DNA from 2 places in the Micromonospora sp. WMMD1082 genome. Region 2 is predicted to be linked to the other one. Evidence: riboswitches for the same ligand, from Rfam matches in the RefSeq annotation. Region 2 holds a riboswitch; the other holds the start of a gene.

Region 1 (6,828 bases), 2.5 Mb from region 2:
TCCACTCCAGGCCCTGGTAGATGAGTAGGTCCTTGAGCCGGGCGCGGGCGGCGACGATGTCCGGGTTGACCTTCTCCACGCCGATCTTCGCGTGGGTCGCGCTGCCGTGGTCGGTGACCACCATCCAGTCCAGGCCGTACGCCCGGGCGTGCTTGGCCTGGTCGATCACCCGGTACATGGCGTCCGAGCTGTACTGCGTGTGGATGTGGTGGTCGCCGGCGAGCCAGCGGAACCCGCCGGTCGTGCCGTGGTCGCCGCCGGGCCCGTGGCCGTGGTCGCCGCCGTGGCCGTGGCCGCCCGCCAGCGCGGGCGTGCCGGAGGCCAGCACGGTGGTGGCCGCGCCGGCACCGAGCAGGCCGGCGTTGCGCAGGAAGCCGCGCCGGTTGAGGTCGCCCGGCGGCAGTTCCGCGTCGGGGATGGACAGGTCGAGCGCCGGGGGTACGTCGGTACCGGCGGCGGAGGCGTGATCGTGATGGTGCTCGTGGCCGTGGCCCATCTGCTGCTCCAGTCGATCGAGGAGACGTCGCAGGTCAATCTGGTCGGGCCGGGGGAACGTCGCGTGTCCCCTTCGCGGCGAACACGCGAACATGCGGACATGCGCCTCCGGCGATATGTGCGCGGTCAGCCGAGCAGCGGGCGGAAGGCGCCGACCGCGACGCTGACCGCCAGCGCGGCACCGGCCAGCGCGGTCGCGCCGACGACGAGCAGCCAGTCGGCCGGACCGAAGTACTGCCGGCGGGCGACCGTGCGGGGCAGGCCGGAGTCGAAGCCACGGGCGTCCATCGCCACCGCGAGCCGGGTTCCTCGCCGGATCGCCCCGACCAGCAGCGTGAACGCGGTCGAGACGAACAGCCGCAGTTTCGCCACCGGGTTGCGGCCCGCCTCCACGCCGCGCGCCCGGCGGGCCATCCCGATCGTCTGCCACTCCTGCCCGAGCAGCGGCACCAACCGGAACGCCGCCAACGCGCCGATCGCGAACCGGGCCGGTGCCCTGGCGTTCTGCACCAGGGCGTCGGCCAGGTCGGTCGGGTCGGTGGTGGCGAAGACGATCACCCCGGGCAGCGCGACCGCGAACAGCCGCAACACCAGGCCGAGCGCGGTGATCAGCACCCCCGAGGTCACCACGACCGGTCCCGCGTCGAGCAGGACGCGCCCCGACCGGTCGGCGGCGAAGAGCACCATGGTGACCAGGACGCCGCCGGCGGCGGCCAGCAGCGGCCAGGCCCGGCGCGCCAGCACGGCGGGGCGCAGGCCGAACAGGGGCAGTACCGCGAGTTCCACGGCGATCGCGAGGGCCGGCGCGACCGGATCCAGCGTCGCCATCAGCGGGAACGCGAACAGCAGGGCCGCCGCCAGCTTGGCCACCGGGTTGCGCCGGGCCAGCGGCGCGTCCGGCCGGGCGATCGGCTCCAGGTTGATCACCGCTGCTCCGGCCGGTCGCCGTCGGATGCGGTCACTGCCGTGCCGGGGGGCGCTGCCGTGCCGGGGGGCGGGGGCGGTGCCGGTGTGCGGTCGAGGGTCAGCGTGCGATCGGCCAGCGCGGCCACGAACTCGGCGTCATGGGTGACCGTGACCAGGCCGTGCCCGGCGTCGCGGAGGTCCGCGAAGAGGTCCACCAGTTCCCGCCAGGTCCGCCGGTCCTGGCCGAAGGTGGGTTCGTCACAGATCAGCAGGCGGGGCGCGGTGGCCAGGGCGGTCGCCACGCTAAGCCGCCGCGCCTCCCCACCGGAGAGGGTGTACGGGTTGGCGGCGGCGAGCGTGGTCAGCCGCAGCCGGTCCAGCAGCGCGTCCACCCGCTCCCGGACCGCCGCCTCGGGTGCTCCGGTACGTCGTGGACCGAGCGCCAGTTCGTCGAAGACCGTGCCGGTGACGAACTGGTGCTCGGGGTCCTGGAACACCGAGCCGATCCGGCGGGCCAGCGCGGGCGCCCGCCAGCGGTGCGGGGGTTTACCGGCATCGGCCCCGGCCAGCTCGGCGCTGGCCACCAGTCGCCCGCTGCCCGGTCGTCCGCTGTCCGGTCGCAGCAGCCCGCCGAGCAGCAACGCGAGGGTGGACTTGCCGGCGCCGTTCGGGCCGAGGACGGCGAGCGCCTCACCGGCGCGTACGGTCAGGTCGGTGGGGGTGAGCCGGGGCGGGTGGCCGAGCTGTTCCGCGGTGAGCAGCACCTCGCCGGTCGGCGTGGTGGCCCGGCGCGCGGGGATCTCCCGGCCGGGCACCCAGACCCCCTCGGCGGCGAGCGCGTCGCCGTGCCGGCCGAAGACCGCCTCGGGGGTGCCGTCCGCGCGGACGCCGCCACCGGGGGCCAGCACGATCACCCGGTCGACCAGCGGCAGCGCCTCGGCGACCCGGTGCTCGACCAGGATCAGCGTGGTGTCGGCGTCCACCGCCCGGGTGAGCGCGGCGCGGATCAGGGCCGCCCCGGCCGGGTCGAGGTTCGCGGTCGGCTCGTCGAGCAGCAGTAGTTCCGGGCGCAGGGCGAGCACCCCGGCCAGCGCGAGCCGCTGCTGTTCGCCGCCGGAGAGCGCCGCCGTGGGCCGGTCACGGTGGTACGGGAAGCCGACCCGGTGCAGCGCCTCGTCGACGCGCGGCCAGATCTCCCCGGCCGGTACGCCCCGGTTCTCCAGGCCGAACGCGACGTCGTCGCCGCACCGGGCCATCACCAGCTGGGTCTCCGGGTCCTGGAAGACGATGCCGACCCGGTCGCGGGCCTGTCGCGGGTCGAGCCCGCCGATCTCGACGCTGCCCTCCTGCTCGCCGGAGTCCTCCGGCAGCAGCCCGGCCAGCGCCGCGAGCAGGGTGCTCTTCCCCGCCCCCGAGGGCCCCAGCAGCAGCACCCGCTCGCCCCGTTCGACACGCAGATCCACCCCGCGTACCGCCCAGGCCCGCCGCCCCGCATGCCGCCACCCAAACCCCCGCACCCACAACCCACCCATTCCACCCACCCCCTCCACTCGCCCTCACCCCCATCCCCACCCGGTTGATCATGAAGTTGGCGGGTGGTTTGGAGATCGAAACGCCCGCTAACTTCATGATCAACACGAAAGGGGTGGGTTAGATGGGGGTGCGGGTGCGGGCGGCGGGGAAGCGGTCGAGGGCGCCGGTGCGGGCGAGTGCCCTGGTGAGGGCGTGGGCGCCGGCGCCGGCGATCACCGTGGCGCTGACGATGGTGAGCAGCGCGTACGGGATGCGGTAGGTCGCGATGTCGCGTCCGGCGTTCCAGTAGACGAAGTCGAAGATCGCCGCGCTGAGACCGGTCAGCGCACCGGCCAGCACGGCGATCGGCAGTCGGTACGAGCGGTACCGGAAGGCGGCGAACGCCAACTCGGCACCGACGCCCTGCATCAGGCCCTGCAACAGCACGATGCCGCCCCACTGGCTGCCCAGCAGTGCCGAGACGATCGCCGCCAGCAGTTCGCAGTACAGCGCGGCACCGGGCTTGCGGATGATCAGGCCGCCGAGGACGGCTGGTACCAGCCAGACGCCGTAGATGAGCGTCTGCGCCGGCGGGAAGAAGCTGAAGGCGGCGTCGGTGGCACTCCAGACCAGGCCCCAGGCCCAGAAGATGACGCCGAAGGCGACGGCGATGACCGAGGCCACGACGATGTCGATGGTGCGCCAGCGGTTGCTGTCGGTGGTCTTCACGATGGTTGCTCCCAGTTCATGGTCGAACCAGGCAAGACGCACGCCCCGCCCGGCGGTGCCGGACAATGGCGGGCTGGAGGTGGACCGAACTCCCTGCGCTGGCATTACCCAGATCAGGTTCGAGGGTCTGCGGGCGGACCCGCACTCTCAGCGCTGTGCGCTCCCCTGTCGGAGGTGTTGTCTGTCCCGCCGACGCTAACACCATTGAAGATCGACAGACAATGTGATCTTCGCAGGTCACGACGGATGCTCGCGTCCGGAGCCACAACGGCGGCGGGGAAGTTCGGTGGGGGCGATTCTGTGACATTCATCGACGGTGCCGGCAGCGGGCGGTAATCTCAGGCCGCCGATCCGCACGGGCCGAGGGGCGACGGGTGACCACAGACACTGACCGGGCCGCGTCGGCCGGCGAACCGGAGGGTCGCCCCGGGGGCATCGCCACCGAGGTAAACCCCCCGGAGGTACGCGCACCGGAGCCCGCCGCCGACGAGCCGCCCCGGCGGTGGCTCGGCGACCGGATCGGCTCGGTCGAGATCCTGGCGGCGCTGCTGGTCCTGCTGATCATCTTCCGTGATCCGCTGGCCGGGGCACTGGACGATTCACGCCTGCAGACCTGGACCACCGTCTTCGTCTCGATCATGGTGCAGGCGGTGCCGTTCCTGGTCTTCGGGGTGCTGCTCTCCGCCGTGATCGCGGTCTTCGTACCCCGGTCGTTCTGGGCGCGGGCGCTGCCCCGGCATCCGGCCCTGGCGGTGCCGGCGGCCAGCGCGGCCGGGGTGGTGCTGCCGGGCTGCGAGTGCGGGTCGGTGCCGATCGCCGGTTCGCTGATTCGGCGGGGCGTCACGCCGGCCGCCGCGCTGGCCTTCCTGCTCGCCGCCCCGGCGGTCAATCCGATCGTGCTCACCGCCACCGCGGTCGCCTTTCCGAACAACCCCGAGATGGTCCTCGCCCGCGGCGTCGCCAGTCTCGTCGTGGCGATGGTCATGGGCTGGCTCTGGCTGCGGCTCGGGCGCACCGAGTGGATCAGGATGCCGCGCCGGCCGGAGCTGGACGACGCCTCCCGGGGCCGGGCCTTCTGGGCCGCGGTCCGCCACGACGTGACCCACGCCGGTGGCTTCCTGGTGCTCGGCGCGATGGCCGCCGCCAGCATCAACGTGCTGGTACCGGAGCGGTGGTTGCAGACCCTCGCCGACAACGCCTGGTTGTCGATCCTCGCGCTGGCGCTGCTCGCCGTGCTGCTCTCGCTCTGCTCGGAGGCGGACGCCTTCGTCGCGGCCTCGCTGTCGCAGTTCTCCCTCACGTCCCGACTGGTCTTCCTGGTGGTGGGGCCGATGGTCGATCTCAAGCTCGTCTCGATGCAGGCCGGCGTCTTCGGCCGCCGGTTCGCCTTCCGGTTCGCGCCGACCACGTTCGCGGTGGCCCTGCTGGTGGCCACCGGAGCCGGGGCGGTGCTGCTGTGAACCGGCAGGCGCAGGCGGTGGTCCTGCTGCTGCTCGGCGGCGCGGTGATCCGGGCCAGCGTCACCGACCTCTACCTGCGGTACGTCAAGGAAGGGCTGCGCCCGTTCCTGATCGCCGCCGGCGTGCTGCTGATCGCCGCCGCGATCATGACGCTCTGGTACGAGCTGCGCCCGGCCGCCCCCCGCGCGCTCGCCCCGGCCGGCGCCGGTGACCCGGCGGCCGGCTCCGGCCCGGATCACGACGGGCACGACGGGCATGGGCACGCCCATCACGAGCCGCGGGTCGGCTGGCTGCTCATCCTGCCCGTGCTCGGTCTGCTGCTGGTCGCCCCGCCGGCCCTCGGGTCGTACGCGGCGGGTCAGGCCGGCACCGCGCTCGGCTCCCAGCAGCAGTCGGACTACCCGCCGCTGCCCGAGGGCGACCCGGTGCAGGTCAGCGTCCTCGACTACGCCTCGCGGGCGCTGTTCGACCGGGGCGCCTCGATCGGCGACCGGCGGGTGCAGCTCACCGGCTTCATCACCACCGGCGCGGACGGCCAGCCGATCCTGGCCCGGATGGTGCTGTCCTGCTGCGCCGCCGACGGTCGGCCGATCAAGCTGGGGCTCACCGGCGACGTACCGGCCGGGCTGCCCGACGACAGCTGGGTGGAGGTGACCGGCCGCTACACCGACCGGCTCGGCCGGGATCCGGTCAACGACGCCGAGATCCCCTACCTTGAGGTCGAGTCCTGGCGGCAGGTGCCCGTCCCCAAGCGCCCGTACGACTGAGTTCCTGCCGTTGGACGGAGCGCGAGGCCGGACGGTGCCCACGCACCGCAAGGCTCACCGGCCCGTCGGGAGCGTGGCGGCCATCGGTAGGCTGCCAGGCATGCGCATCGATGCCCGAGGTCTGCGTTTCGACGTCACCGCCGGCGGCCCGGAGCAGGGCGAACCGGTGCTGCTGCTGCACGGATTTCCGCAGCACTCGGGCGAGTGGGCGGGTGTGCTGCCCGCCCTGCACGCCGCGGGTCTGCGCACCTACGCGCTGGACCAGCGGGGCTACTCGCCGCAGGCCCGGCCCACGCAGGTCGAGGCGTACCGGCTGGGTGAGCTGGTCGCCGACGCGACGGCCGTGCTGGACGCCCTCGGCGTGACCGCCGCACACGTGGTCGGGCACGACTGGGGCGCCGTCGTCGGCTGGGCGCTCGCCGCCGCCCACCCCGGCCGAGTGCGTACGCTGACCGCGGTCTCCGTGCCGCATCCGGCCGCCATGGCCCACGCGCTGACCAACGATCCACAGCAGAAGGCGCGCTCGGCGTACATGCTGCTGTTCCGGCGGCCCGTGGTGGCCGAGCGGACGCTGCTGGCGCTCGGCGGTGCCGGCCTGCGCCGGCTGCTGCAGGGGGTCGGGGACGCCGCGCGGGTGGCCGCGTACGCCGATCCGATGCGCGAGCCGGGCGCGCTGACCGCGACGCTCAACTGGTACCGGGCGATGTCCCGGACGGACCTGGCGGCGACCGGCCCGGTCGGGGTGCCGACCACCTTCGTCTGGAGCGACCGTGACGTGGCCATCGGGCGCGTCGCCGCCGAGGCGTGCGCCGCCCAGGTGACCGGGGACTACCGCTTCGTCGAACTGGCCGGGGTCACCCACTGGATCCCGGACGAGGCGCCGGCGCCGCTGGCCGAGGCGATCCTGGCCCGGGTACGCCGGGACTCCTGAGCGGGTTTCGCGTCACCGGCCGTGGGGC
Region 2 (6,828 bases):
CGGAGGTGTCGTAGAGCCGCACCGGCGGGTTGTCCCCGGTCAGCTCCACCTCCGCGAACGGCACCCGGATGTCCGGCCGGGATCCCTCGACGTACACCTTGCGACGTGCCTGCATGACAGCCTCCCTGATCAGGCGGACCAGCCGAAGTGGTCCATCGGTCCGCGTCCCGCGCCCAGCTCCCAGTTCCGCGCGCCGGTCAGCGCGCGGGTCACGTACTCCTTCGCCGCCGCGACCGCCGCCGGCACCGGATCGCCCAGCGCCAGCCGCACCGCGACGGCCGCCGAGAACGAACATCCGGTCCCGTGCGTGTGCCGCGTCGGCACCCGGGGGGCGCGCAGCACGTCGGTCCCGTCCGGGCCGTGCAGCACGTCCACCGCCTCCTCACCGGCATCCACGTCACCGCCGGTGACGATCACCCACTCCGGCCCGCCGGCCGCCAGGGCCCGCGCCGCCACCGCCATCTCCGCCACAGTGGTCACCGCGGCCCCGGTGAGGGCCGCGGCCTCCGCGCTGTTCGGCGTCGCCACCCGGGCGTACGGCAGCAGCCGCTCCACCGCCTCCACCACACCGAGCCGATGCCCGCTGGTGGCCACCAGCACCGGATCGACGACCAGCTGCGGCAGCCGGCCGGCGGCAGCCGCGTCGGCCACCGCCCCCGCCACGGCCGGGGTGCCGAGCATCCCGGTCTTCACCGCCCGCACCGCGAAGTCCGACAGCACGCTGTCGAGCTGCTCGGTCACCGTCTGCGGGGGCAGCGGCAGCACCGCGTCCACGCCCCGGGTGTTCTGCGCGGTGACCGCGGTGAGGACGCTCGTGCCGTACGCGCCGAGGGCGGCGAAGACCTTCAGGTCGGCCTGGATTCCGGCACCACCGCCGGAATCCGAGCCGGCGACGGTGAGCACGGTGGTGGGGGTCACGTCACTTCCTCTTCGCTTGTCGGGCTGCTGTTCTTCGGTCGCGGTCTAGGGCTTCGGCCTTCGCGGCGGCGTGGTTGCGGGTTGGGGCGGCGGCCGACCGTGCCCACTCCGGGCGGTCAGGCTTGATCCCTCCGTGGGCACGGTCGGCCGCCGCCCTGACGTGGTCGATGCCGTCGGCGACCTTCCGGTTGTCCGGTCAAGGGCTGCCGTCCGAGGATCCGGCGTGGGGTGGGGGGTCAGCGGATCCGGTGTGGCTGCCTCTTGGAAGGCTTTGGTGAGGGCGGCGGCGGTTTCTTGGGGGTCATCCGAGCGCATGACGGCGCCGAGGACGGCGACTCCGGTGGCGCCCGCCTCGACGCAGGCGCGTACCTGGGCGGGGGTTTCGAGGCCGCCCAGGGCCAGGGCCGGCACGGGGCTGCTCCGGATCAGCTCGGCGAGGCCCTCGGGTCGCAGGGGTGGGCCGTAGCCGGGCTTTGTCCTGGTCGGATAGACCGGCGAGAGGGTGACATAGTCCTCGGTGGTGAGTCGGCGCAGCTCCGCCTCGTCGTGGCAGGACCGACCGACCAGGTCGGCGGCGGGCGGCGGGTAGGGGCCGGCCGCCGACAGGTGCAGCGCGACCGGTGACCAGCCCACCGAGAAGGCATCAGGCGCGGCGAGCAGCGGGTCGGGGCCGGCGACGATGAGGGTGCCGCCGGCCTCGGCCAGGATCGGCCGCAGCTCGGTGGCGAGGGCGAGGCGTTCGGCCCGGGGCAGGTCCTTCTCCCGCAGCACCACCCACCGCACTCCCCCGGCCACCGCCCCCGCCACCACCCGGACCAACCCCGCCACCCCACCCAGCCGACCCACCCCGCTGCGCCCACCCGCCACTCCCCGCCGATCCGTCAGCACGACGACGCCGGAGGGCAGCGGGATCGTGGTACGCGACGGCCCTCCACGGGGCGGTTTCGCACCAAGGTCGGCAAGGTTGCGCTGGGCGGTCACAGGTCGGGGCGGCCTTCGTCGGGGGTGGAGGGGAGGGCGTGGAAGCGGTGCGGGATGCGGCCGGCGCCGTGGGCGAGCCGTCCGGCCTCGATCGCGTACCGCATCGCGGTGGCCATCGCCACCGGGTCCGCCGCGCGGGTCACCGCGCTGGCCAGCAGCACCGCGTCGCAGCCCAGCTCCATGGCCAGGGCCGCGTCGGAGGCGGTGCCGATGCCCGCGTCCAGGATCACCGGGACGTCGACGTCCTGCCGGATGAGCCGGATGTGGTGCGGATTGTTGATCCCCAGGCCGGACCCGATGGGCGCGCCGGCCGGCATCACCGCCGCGCAGCCGACGTCGGCGAGGCGCCGTGCCAGCACCGGATCGTCCGAGGTGTACGGCAGCACGGTGAACCCGTCGTCGACGAGTTCCTCGGCGGCGCGCAGCAGCTCCACCCCGTCGGGCAGCAGCGTGCGCTCGTCGCCGATCACCTCCAGCTTGACCCAGTCGGTCTCGAACGCGTCCCGGGCCAGCCGGGCCACCTTCACCGCCTCGCCGGCCGTGTAGCAGCCGGCCGTGTTGGGCAGCAGCCGTACGCCGCACCGGGCGAGCAGATCCAGCAGCCCGCCGGAGCCGCCCGGCCCGGTCTCCACCCGGCGCAACGCCAGGGTGACCAGCTCGGTGCCGGACGCCCGGATCGCCTGCTCCAGCACGTGCAGGTTGGCCGCGCCGCCGGTGCCCAGGATCAGCCGGGAACCGAAGCGTACGCCGCCCAGCTCGAAGCCCGCCGATGCGCCGTCCAACCGGCTCACCCGCCCTGGGCGGCGCTGAGCACCTCGACCCGGTCGCCGCCGCGCAGCACGGCCGCCGGCCAGCCGGTACGCGGCACCACCTCACCGTTCACCGCCACCGCCACGCCCCGCTGCTGGCCGGTCACGTCCCGGACCAGGTCGGCGACCGTGAGCCCGTCCGGCAGGCTGCGCCCGACACCGTTCACCGTCAGTTCCACGAGTCATCCTCCGTCGAGTGCGCGGGCGTGGTGGCAGCGCCGGCCGCCACCGGCACGGCGTCCCCCGTGGTGGCGAACCGGTCCGGCCGGAAGGGGGCGAGCAGCGGGTCGGGGCCACCCCCGGTGACCAGATCGGCGATCAGGTCCGCGGTGACCGGGGTGAGCACGATCCCGTGCCGGTGGTGGCCGGTGGCGACCAGCACGCCCGGGTGGCCCGGCAACGGGCCGAGGATCGGGGCGTTGTCCGGCGTACCGGGGCGCAGCCCCGCCACCGTCTCCACCAGGTCGTACTCGGCGAGTTCGGGCAGCAGGTCGACGGCGGCGCGCAGCAGCCGCAGCACCGCCCCGGCGGAGACGTCCAGATCGGAGCGCTCCTCGACGGTGGCGCCGACCACCACCTCACCGCTGTCCCGGGGGACCAGGTAGACGTGCTCGCCGTCTGCGTACCCCCGGATCACGTGCCGGAAGCCCGGCCGGCCGCCACCGGGCGCGCGCAGCCGCAGCACCTGACCCTTCACCGGCCGGACCGGCAGCCCGGTGAGGACGGCGGCGCCACAGCCGGCGGCGACCACCGTGACGCCGGCCCTGACCTCGCGTAGCCGGCGCACCGGCTCGGCGACCAGCACCGCCCCGGCCCGCTCGGCCGCGAGCCGCAGCGCCGGCACCAGCCGGCGCGGATCGACCTGATGGTCGGTGGCGGCGAGCGCGCCGCCCCGCAGCCGGGGTGCCAGCCCCGGCTCACGCTCGCGCAGCTGCGCGGGGCGCAGCGGCGTCACCGGCAACCCCAGCCCCTGCTGGTACGCCCAGAGCCGGCGCGCCTCGGCCAGGTCATCCGAGGTCAGCCCGACCACCAGCGTGCCCTCGGTCCGGTAGCCGAGGTCGGCGCCGGTCGCCTCGGCCAGCTCGGCCGCGAACCCGGGCCAGCGCCCGGCGGATTCGGTGAGCAGAGCGGTCAGCTCCCGCTCGCCGAAGTACGCCTCGGCCACCGGCGCCAGCATCCCGGCGGCCACGTGCGAGGCACCCGACCCGGGCGCCGGATCGTGCACGACCACCCGCAGCCCGCGCGCCGCGCACCGCCAGGCGATCGCCAGCCCGACCGGCCCCGCCCCCACCACCGCGACATCCGGTGCGACGAAGGGCCCCCGGTCAACGCCTCCGGCAGCGGAGGGGCCCCCGGTCAACACGCCAGCGCCCCGATCAGCTCGGTGGCGGCGCGGGCGGGGTCGGCGGCTCCGGAGAGCGCGCCGACCACCGCCACCCCGTACGCGCCGGCGGCCCGCAACGCGGGCACGTCCGCCGCCGTCACTCCCCCGATGGCGATCACCGGTACGCCGACCGCCTCGGCCACCGCCCGGATGCCGGGCACCCCGATCGCCGGTGGCAGCCCGTCCTTGGTGGTGGTGGCGTGACAGGGGCCCACGCCCAGGTAGCTCGCGCCGGCGGCGACCGCCTCGACCGCCGCACCCGGTTCCCGGGCGGTGGCACCCAGCACGGCGGCCGGGCCGAGCACCCGACGGGCCGCCGCGACCGGCAGGTCGTCCGCGCCGACGTGGCCACCGGCCGCGCCCGCCGCCAGCGCCACGTCCAGCCGGTCGTTGACCAGGCAGGTCACCCCGTACGGCGCGCAGAGGTCGAGCACCCGCCGGGTCAGGTCGTACGCCTGCCGGTCGGTCGCGGTGTCCTCGACCCGGACCTGCACCACGAGTTCGGGGGCGGCCACCAGCAGGGCGGCCCGCAGCACGGCGAGCGGATCCCGACCGGGCCGGGTGTCGGTGATCAGATGCAGTCGTCCCAGGGACGGCACGGCAACGCTCCTCCCTGCGCCGGCATTACCCGGATCAGGTTCGACGGTCGGGGGCTCACAGCCCCCCTCTCAGCCCGGTCGACCGGGCTCCCGTGGGTTACTTGCGTGTCACCGTACGGCAGATCCGCCGGCCTGCCAAGGCGGGCTCCCCGCCGACCCGGGTGGCTACCGGTCGAGCACCTCGCGCAGGGCCTTCAGGTCGGCCTCGCTGGGCTGCCAGGCACCGGCCTCGGCGTTGGCCCGCACCTGCTCGGCGGTGGTGGCACCGGCGATGACCGAGGTGACCGCCGGCTGGGCGGCCAGCCCGCCGATCGCCACGTGCAGCATCGACACGCCCCGCTCGGCGGCGTACGCCTCGATGCCCTCGATGGTGTCCCAGTCGGCGGCGGCAAGGCGCTGGGCGTACCGGCCACCGCCGGCGAGGCGGCTGCCGGCGGGCGGGGCCTCGCCGCGCTGGTACTTGCCGGTGAGCAGCCCGTTGGCGAGCGGGAAGAACGGCAGCATGCCGAGGCCGAACCGCTCGCACGCGGGCAGCACCTCGATCTCGGCGTCCCGGTTGAGCAGGCTGTAGTGGTTCTGCGCGCTGACGAAGCGGGTCAGCCCCCGGGTCTTCGCCGTCCAGTCGGCGTCGGCGATCTGCCAGCCGGTGAAGTTGGAGTTGCCCAGATAGCGCACCTTGCCGGCCCGCACCAGGTCGTCCAGGGCGGACAGCGTCTCGTCGATCGGGGTGCCCGGGTCCGGCTCGTGGAACTGGTACAGGTCGATGTAGTCGGTGTCCAGCCGGCGCAGCGACGCTTCGACCGCCCGCACCACGTACCGGCGCGAGCCGCGTACCCCGAAGTCGCGCCCGTTGCCGCCGCCCATCGACATGCCGAACTTGGTCGCCACCACCACGTCGTCCCGGCGGCCCTTGAGGGCCGCGCCGAGCTGCGCCTCCGACGCCCCGTGCGGCTCGCCATAGATGTCGGCGGTGTCGAAGAAGTTGATCCCGACGTCGAGGGCCGCGTCGACCACCGCGTGGGTACCATCGAGGTCGAGTTTGCGGCCGAAGTTGTTGCAGCCGATCCCCACCACGGACACCACGAGCCCGGAGTCGCCCAGCCGGCGATAGGTCATCTCAGTCACGAGATCAACCATATGTCGATCACCCGACGTCCCACACCGGCTCGTCCGTCTCCACCACCTCGCCGTCGCCCCGGAACAGCAGGAAGCGGTCGAAGGTCCGGGTGAACCAGCGGTCGTGGGTCACCGCCACCACCGTCCCGGAGAAGGCGGCCAGCCCGGCCTCCAGCGCCTCGGCCGAGGCCAGGTCGAGGTTGTCCGTCGGCTCGTCGAGCAGCAGCATGGTCGCCCCGGACAGCTCCAGCAGTAGCACCAGGAAGCGGGCCTGCTGCCCGCCGGAGAGCGTGCCGAACCGCTGGTCGCCCTGCCCGGCCAGCTCGTACCGGCTCAGCGCGGCCATGGCCGCGTGCCGGTCCATGCCGGCCCGGTGCTCGTCCCCCCGCCAGAGGATCTCGACCAGCGTCTTCGCCGTCAGCTCCGGCCGGTCGTGGGTCTGGGAGAAGTGGCCGGGCCGCACCCGCGCGCCGAGCCGGGCCACCCCGCCGTGCGCCACCGGTGCGAGCGCCGCCGCCGCGTCGACCGGCCCGTTCGCCGGGTCCGGATCCGTGCCGCCCCGGGCCAGCAGGCGCAGGAAGTGGGACTTGCCGGTGCCGTTGGCACCGAGCACCGCGACCCGGTCGCCGAACCACACCTCCAGCTCGAAGGGGTAGGTCAGGCCGTCGAGTTCCAGCTGCTCGCAGACCAGCGCCCGCTTGCCGGTCCGCCCGCCGGCCAGCCGCATCCGGATGTCCTGCTCCTTCGGCGGTACGGGGGGTGGCCCGGCCTCCTCGAACTTGCGCAGCCGGGTCTGCGCCGACTGGTACCGCGAGGCCATGTCGGAGTTGTACGCAGCCTTCTGCTTGTACATCAGCATCTGCTCGCGCAGCTTCTGGTGCTCCTCGTCCCACCGTTTGCGCCTCTCGTCGAGGCGGGCGTGGCGGGCTACCCGGGCGGAGTGCCAGTCCGCGAAGCCGCCCGGGTGTACCCAGGCACTGCCGCCCTCCACGGCGACCACCCGGTCGGCGGTACGCGCCAG

What was found. Region 2 has a riboswitch for thiamine pyrophosphate ahead of thiE (thiamine phosphate synthase). Riboswitches for the same ligand answer to the same signal wherever they lie in the genome.
Region 1: another riboswitch for thiamine pyrophosphate. It lies ahead of O7615_RS20100 (ECF transporter S component); the one in region 2 lies ahead of thiE (thiamine phosphate synthase).

What each region holds. Positions count from the first base shown of each region.
Region 1 covers NZ_JARUBM010000002.1:4,358,853-4,365,680, forward strand. Annotated here, with positions in the region: gene O7615_RS20085 (PHP domain-containing protein) at 1-496, opposite strand, end outside; gene O7615_RS20090 (energy-coupling factor transporter transmembrane component T) at 622-1,422, opposite strand; gene O7615_RS20095 (ABC transporter ATP-binding protein) at 1,419-2,933, opposite strand; gene O7615_RS20100 (ECF transporter S component) at 3,052-3,642, opposite strand; TPP riboswitch at 3,715-3,819, opposite strand; gene O7615_RS20105 (permease) at 4,161-5,102, shown strand; gene O7615_RS20110 (TIGR03943 family protein) at 5,099-5,869, shown strand; gene O7615_RS20115 (alpha/beta fold hydrolase) at 5,970-6,800, shown strand.
Region 2 covers NZ_JARUBM010000002.1:1,894,613-1,901,440, forward strand. Annotated here, with positions in the region: gene thiC (phosphomethylpyrimidine synthase ThiC) at 1-115, opposite strand, end outside; gene thiD (bifunctional hydroxymethylpyrimidine kinase/phosphomethylpyrimidine kinase) at 130-918, opposite strand; gene O7615_RS08865 (thiamine phosphate synthase) at 964-1,785, opposite strand; gene O7615_RS08870 (thiazole synthase) at 1,896-2,681, opposite strand; gene thiS (sulfur carrier protein ThiS) at 2,687-2,887, opposite strand; gene thiO (glycine oxidase ThiO) at 2,878-4,071, opposite strand; gene thiE (thiamine phosphate synthase) at 4,065-4,691, opposite strand; TPP riboswitch at 4,686-4,795, opposite strand; gene O7615_RS08890 (aldo/keto reductase) at 4,857-5,807, opposite strand; gene O7615_RS08895 (ATP-binding cassette domain-containing protein) at 5,836-6,828, opposite strand, start outside.